Regions from separate parts of the Butyricicoccus sp. AF35-5AC genome, predicted to be linked through region 2. Evidence: predicted binding sites of a transcription regulator. Region 2 holds the regulator's gene; the other holds the start of a gene.
What was found. Region 2 encodes LexA, which represses DNA repair genes until DNA is damaged. Its sites were predicted from a motif close to CNAACANNTGTTNG; they were not measured.

Region 1: the regulator LexA is predicted to act here: its motif matches at 902-915, upstream of recA (recombinase RecA).

The regions. Positions count from the first base shown of each region.
Region 1 covers NZ_QUDX01000004.1:125,790-129,270, reverse strand. Annotated here, with positions in the region: gene DWZ82_RS07350 (DUF4282 domain-containing protein) at 1-308, shown strand, start outside; gene DWZ82_RS07345 (metal-dependent transcriptional regulator) at 465-848, shown strand; gene recA (recombinase RecA) at 1,028-2,200, shown strand; gene DWZ82_RS07335 (regulatory protein RecX) at 2,200-2,667, shown strand; gene pepF (oligoendopeptidase F) at 2,954-3,481, shown strand, end outside.
Region 2 covers NZ_QUDX01000001.1:8,163-11,643, reverse strand. Annotated here, with positions in the region: gene recG (ATP-dependent DNA helicase RecG) at 1-495, opposite strand, end outside; gene lexA (transcriptional repressor LexA) at 1,300-1,890, opposite strand; gene DWZ82_RS00040 (Asp23/Gls24 family envelope stress response protein) at 2,188-2,538, shown strand; gene DWZ82_RS00035 (DAK2 domain-containing protein) at 2,849-3,481, shown strand, end outside.

The DNA of each region.
Region 1 (3,481 bases), on a different contig from region 2:
ATTTCCGGCACGCATACACCGAGGGTCTGCTGAAAATCCTGTACTGCATGACGGTCGCTGCGCTGGCTGTTTACAGCGTTATTCTGCTGTTTTTCCACTTTTTCTGGGCGATTCTGCTGTTTATCGTCGGAAATATTGCTGCACGGCTCGGCTATGAATTTATTATGATGCTGTTCAGCATGCACCGCACCCTGCGCAGCATTGACCGCAAAATGCCCGAGCCGCAGCCGTTCGAGCAGCCGGCTCCCGCACCGCAGCCCGAGCCGCAGAATACACCGGAAAATCCGCTCCCGCCCGATCAGCCGTAACACAAACCGCTGTTTCCGCTTGAAATTTGTTCAACGCAGATTGCAAAAACACGCAAGTCATGATAAAATAGATATACTATTACAGAATTTCGCGGCAGGACCAACCCATGTGCTGCCCTACAGAAAAGAGTATCTTAGAAAAAGGAGGTCCGTGCATTGAAAATTCAGGAAAGCGCGGAAAACTACCTGGAAGCCATCCTGGTTCTAACGCAGAAAAATGGACAGGTGCGCTCGATCGACGTTGCGCACTACACCGGCTTTTCCAAGCCGAGCATCAGCCGTGCCGTTGGCCTGCTGCGCGATAACGGTTACGTTTCCATCGACCAGAACGGTCTGCTGGGACTGACCGAATCCGGCATGCAGATTGCCACCAGCATTTACGAGCGCCACACCGTGCTCACCGCGTTCCTCACCGCTCTCGGCGTAGACGCTGAGACCGCCGCTGAGGATGCGTGCCGCATCGAGCATGTGCTGAGCGAGGAAACCTTCGACAAGCTCAAGCAGCATGCGAAGGCGTATATCGACGCACAGGGTAAATAAGACCCGTTGAAAATCCTGCCTGAAAAGGCAGGATTTTTTATATCAAATTTTATCGAACAAATTTTCGATAAAATCATTGCATTCAAATCGGCACCCTGTTATAATGGGTGTATCGAATCCGAATACACCGCCGCTCCGCGGCTTGCATATTTGTAACTTTTTCAGGAGGAAATGCTATCATGGCTACCAAAAAGCAGTTGGAACCGGTCGCTCCTGCGGCTGATAAGAAGAAAGCACTTGCCGCTGCGCTCGGTCAGATCGAAAAGCAGTTCGGCAAGGGCTCGGTCATGCGTCTGGGTGAAAACACCGGCATGAACATCGAACACATCCCGACCGGCTCGATCGGTCTGGATCTCGCGCTCGGCATCGGCGGTCTGCCGCGCGGCCGAATCATTGAGATCTACGGACCGGAATCCTCCGGTAAGACCACAGTTGCACTGCACAGCGTTGCAGAGGCACAGAAGCTGGGCGGCACGGCTGCGTTTATCGACGCCGAGCACGCGCTCGACCCGGTTTACGCCAAGGCACTTGGCGTTGACATTGACAGCCTGCTGGTCTCCCAACCGGACACCGGTGAGCAGGGCCTGGACATTGCGGAAGCGCTTGTGCGCTCGGGCGCGATCGATATCGTGGTTATCGACTCGGTTGCCGCGCTGACGCCGCGCGCCGAAATCGAAGGCGAAATGGGTGATTCCTTTGTCGGTCTGCATGCCCGCATGATGAGTCAGGCGATGCGCAAGCTGGCCGGCTCGATCGCCAAGAGCCAGTGTGTAGCCATCTTTATCAACCAGCTGCGTGAGAAGGTCGGCGTCATTTACGGCAATCCGGAGGTCACCACCGGCGGCCGTGCGCTCAAGTTCTATGCGTCTGTCCGCATGGAGGTCCGCCGCGTGGAGCATCTGAAAAACGGCACCGAGCTGATCGGCAGCCATACCCGTGTAAAGGTTGTAAAAAACAAGGTCGCTCCCCCGTTCAAGCAGGCTGAGTTCGATATTATGTACGGCGAAGGCATTTCCCGCACGAGCGAGCTGGTCGATCTCGGCGTGGAATTCGGCATCCTCAGCAAGTCCGGCGCATGGTTCTCCATGGGCGATACCCGTCTGGGTCAGGGCCGCGATGCTGCTAAGCAGTATTTCAAGGATCATCCGGACATCGCGGATGACGTACAGAAGCAGATCATGGAAAAGGTTGCCGAGGAGCGCAGCAAGCTGGCGCAGAGCCATGCGGCACGTCCTTCCGCCGCTGTGCCGACCGAGAAGGCCGAAAAGCCTGCGGATAAGGCGCCGCGTCCGTCGTCCTCCAAGGCGGTCTCCATCGACGCGGACGATTTTGATGACCTCGACGAAGAATAATGAGCGAGGATAAATACCGCGCAGCCCTCGATATGGCGGCAAAACAGCTGTCTTACCGGGCACTGAGTGCGAAAATGCTGCGCGACAAGCTGCTTGCCAAGGGGCACGATGAGGAAGCCGCCGATTACGCGCTTGCGTGGCTAACCGAACGCAGCATGCTCAATGACGAGCTTTTCGCGGAAAGCGTTGTGCGCGGCTACACGCGCAAGGGCTACGGCGCGGCACGCATCCGGCAGGAGCTGACCCGCCGCGGCATAGACCGCGACACCGCAGAAGCAGCTATGCAGACCTTCTCCCCGGATGAGGCACAAATGCTGGTTCTGCTCGAAAAACGCCTGCGCGGTGACGTTTCCGATCGAAAAGAGGTCGAAAAAGCCGTTGCAGCACTCCAGCGGCGCGGTTTTGCATGGAATGATATCAAGCGCGCACTCGAAACCTACGGCAGTTCGCTGCCGGAGGAAGAATAATTTTTTATTCAAGGGTTTCTATCCCCAAGTGAATCTTTTCGCGCGATAGCGCGTATGAAATAGAATTTGCTGTGCAAATTCCAAAAAAGTCAGGGCGTGTACCTGACTTTTTGGACTTATAGAGGGAGAAAGTTTCTGCACAGGAACTTTTGGACGACTCTGGAACGGCCCACGGTCCGTTCCTCTTGTCGGCAAAACGGTAGTTTTGCGACAGGGTCTTGCATGAATCCCGCGGTTGGAGTATCATAATAAGAGGAGAAAACTCTACCGGAAAGGAAGTATTTCCATGGAAACCAATAAAATTCCCGCCCGCGCAGATGTGCCCGAAAAGGACAAATGGGCGATTCAGGATCTGTTTGCGACCGACGATGACTGGCGTGCCGCGTTAGCGAAGGCCAAGGAGTTCCTTCCGCGCATCACCGCATTCCGCGGCAGACTGGCCGAAAGCGGCGCTGCTCTGCTGTCTTTTTTCCGTCTGGATGATGAAATCAGCCTTGCGTTTGACGCGCTCGTACACTACGCGCAGCGCCGCAGCGATGAGGACACCCGCGTCGCCGCGTATCAGGAGATGGTCAGCCAGGTGACGCGCTTCGCGGTCGAAATTCAGTCTGCCGCCGCGTTTGAGACCCCTGAGCTGCTCGCCATCAGCGATGAGGACATGAACCGTCTGTACGCCGAAGCGCCTGAGCTGGAGCTTTACCGTCTGAATATCGACCGCATCCGCCGCCGTCGAGAGCATGTGCTGTCCGACAAGGAGGAGGCAATTCTCGCCGCTGCAGGCGAAATGGCCGCCAGCCCGGACGATATTTACTCC
Region 2 (3,481 bases):
AGCGGTTACACGCTCGAGATCGCGCTGGGTCAGTCCCGCCGTCAGCGGATAGACCGGCACGATGCGTCCCGGGTGGTCAGCGTCCGGTGCGACCTTCTCCGACTGCGGGGAGACCATCGTGCGGCCGCGCCCGAATCCTTGCACCTTGCCGTAGAACACATACTCCTGTCCCACGCGGAGCTGCGCCGCAGCATATGGATTGTTGAAATAGGTGACGTTCAGCGTGCCGGTTTCGTCGTAAATCGTGCACTTGACCAGCGTCAGGCCCTTGCGGATACGGTTGACCCTGGGTTCGGTGCCGACCACAGCGCGCACGGCGTACTTGTCCTCCATGTCGATTTCCGCAATCGGCGTGATGTGAGTGCGATCCTCGTAGTCGCGCGGGTAGGTCTCGAGCGCGTCACGAAGCGTGCGGATATGCAGTTTTTCGAGCAGCTTCGCCTTTTTCGGGCCGATGCCCTTGACGAACTGGATGCTGTCATCAACCGATGGCATGAGGATTCTCCTTTGGGAATTTTGATTTGCAAGGCACCCGCTTTACGGGGCGCACGAACCGCGCAGGCGGTTCGCCCATTCTGGGCGGCGCCCTTTTTTCTGCACCAATTGACCGGGGCGCACGAACCGCGCAGACGGTTCGCCCTAACGGGCGGAGCGTTTTTCGCTGAAGTTCAGCGGGGATTCGCCTACGCGGCGGGCGCATAAGAGGGATGGACACCAAAGGTTTCCACCCCTCTTATGAATCTCCCCGTTTCCTCTTAGCACGGCGAAATTTGCAGAACTGAGACTATAAAGGAACGGCAGAGGATTTTTTCTTCCGCAGGACGACTGATAGCCGTCCATGTATCCGCGTATTCGCAGGGTCAGATACCTTACTGCTACACATACGGGCAACTCTACGCTGGGTGCGGCATAACAGTGCCGCACAATTCGTTAGCGCGTTACAATAGACAGGGCCTACGCAAGATAAAAGGTACCAAACGCATAAATTCATAGGTGCCATGCGTTATAACATGCCAAAGGGTTGCGCGACACGAGTATGTCGCGCTTGCGGAGACTGAACCGTCTGCGTAGCAGTACGCTATCTGTGAACTGCGAACAGGTTGCGAAAGACACGCTGTGGTAACTCGACTGCCGTTCCCCTTTTCGAAGCGGTCGCCGCTCTCTGGTCTGCGCCAAACTAACAAACAAAGGGAAACGGGTGAAAATCAGAGGGTGGAAACCGCAGGTGTCTACCCTCTTGTGCGCCCGCGCGGCGTCAGCGCACGTCCCCCGCTCAGCCGGTACTGAAAAAGGCTGCTCTTAATACTCGCGGTAAACCGCCTTCACCACGCCTAAAATCTGGCACCCGGTGCCGTTGATCGGCGGATACGCCGGATTCTCCGGCATGAGCCATACGCCGTCCGGCGTGATGTTGAGCGTCTTGCAGGTAGCCTCATCCTCGAGCAGCGCGATCACGATGTCGCCGTTGCGCGCCTGTATATCCTGCCGGATAATGACCAGATCATCATCCATAATGCCCACGCCGATCATCGAATCGCCGCGAATGCGCAGCGCGTAATACTCGCCGCCTCCCGCTGCCGGTTCGAACGGCACATAGCCGATATGCTCCTCCACCGCGAGGATCGGCATACCGGCGGTGACACGGCCCAGAATCGGCACGCGCGGCACCATGGAAGGGCCGCTGACCGGCGTCAGCGCACGCGATTTATGCTCATTCGGCTCCAGATAACCGGCCTCCTGCAGCTTTTTCAGGTGCGCATGCACGGTGGACGGCGACCGCAGTCCCATCTCTGCACCAATCTCGCGCACCGAAGGCGGATAGCCGTGTTCGAGGGAATAACTGCTTATATAATCCAGTATCTGCTGTTGTTTGGCGGAAATCTTCTTCATTTTCGGCACTCCTCGCTGTTTCCGTCGGAACATACGTTCGTAATTTTATCCTTATTATACCGCAATCCGCCGCAATAAGCAAACATTTGTTTGCATTAACCTGCACGAATTTTCCGCGTTATTCGACACTATCCTTCAATTTATCCATTTTCTGCCGCTGTGTTGAAAAATAACGCAGTTTCATCACCGCATTGCTTGTATTTTACATGATTTTGTTATATCATATAAACAGCAAAAGTATTGATTATTGCAAGGGGACCCGCATTCTGCACCCCTAACTCGCAGGGAGGTTTTTATATGACCATCAAGACCGATCTCGGATATATCGACATTACCAACGAGGTGCTGGCTGGCATTGCCGGTTACGCAGCATCCTCCTGCTTCGGTGTCAAAGGCATGACTATCCGCTCCATGTCGGACGGACTGGCGCACCTGCTCGGACTGGAAAACCAGTCGCGCGGCGTAAAGGTCACCGAGGCTGTGGACGGCGGTGTCAACATCGACCTGCACATTGCAGTCGAGCACGGTGTGAATATTGCCACCGTCTGCCGCTCTATCATCGGCGAGGTACGCTACAACGTTGAGCGCCTGACCGGTGTGGACGTGAAGAACGTCGATATCTATGTAGAGAGTATTAAGGCGGACTGACCTATAGGGGACTTCGCAAGTCCCCTATATACGGAAGTCAGTTCCGGAGAAACTGACTTCCGATACCCGAACGTCGCCGTCCAGGACGGCTGAGTCGGGGTAACAAAACCCACGCACATGTCGCGGGTTTTGTTGCGGCGAAATACGCCGCTGATTGCATGCCGCGGCGTAACCGCGGACGTCTGCGGACGGAGCCAATGGCTCGGATTGCCCGAAGGAAATCCTGCCATGCGGTTACGGTTTGCAAGCAAACCGAAATCTTATTACGCGCAACTGCGCGGTTACTTTTTTTAGGGAGAGATTAAATTAAATGGCAGATCAGAAAATCAACGGTGCGCTGTACCGGTCCATGGTGATCGAGGGCGCACTCGCCATTGCCGAAAAGAAGGAACAGGCAAACGAACTGAACGTATTCCCGGTGCCGGACGGCGATACCGGAACGAATATGTCCATGACGATGGGTTCCGCGATGGCTGAGATGGAAAAGCTCGCTGAGCCGACCCTCGCCAAAGCGGCGGATGCGACCGCTTCCGCGCTGCTGCGCGGCGCACGCGGCAACTCGGGTGTTATCCTGTCGCTGCTGTTCCGCGGCATGGCGAAAAAGCTGCGCGAGACCGAGGAGGCTGACGGCCGCACCCTCGCGCTTGCGCTGCGCGAAGGCGTAGACACCGCCTACAAGGCGGTTATGAAGCCCGCTGAGGGCACCATCCTGACCGTATCGCGCGTTGCAGCACAGCACGCGGTCGAGCTGTGTCAGGCCGAGCCGACGCTCACCGCAGAGCAGGTTCTGGCAGCGATCCTCGAGCAGGGCCACACCGCACTTGAGGAAACCGTTCACCAAAATCCGGTGCTCGAAAAGGCAGGCGTGGTTGACGCCGGCGGCTTCGGCTTTATCACCATCTTCGAGGGCATGCTGGACGCGCTGCGCGGCATCCACAAGGAA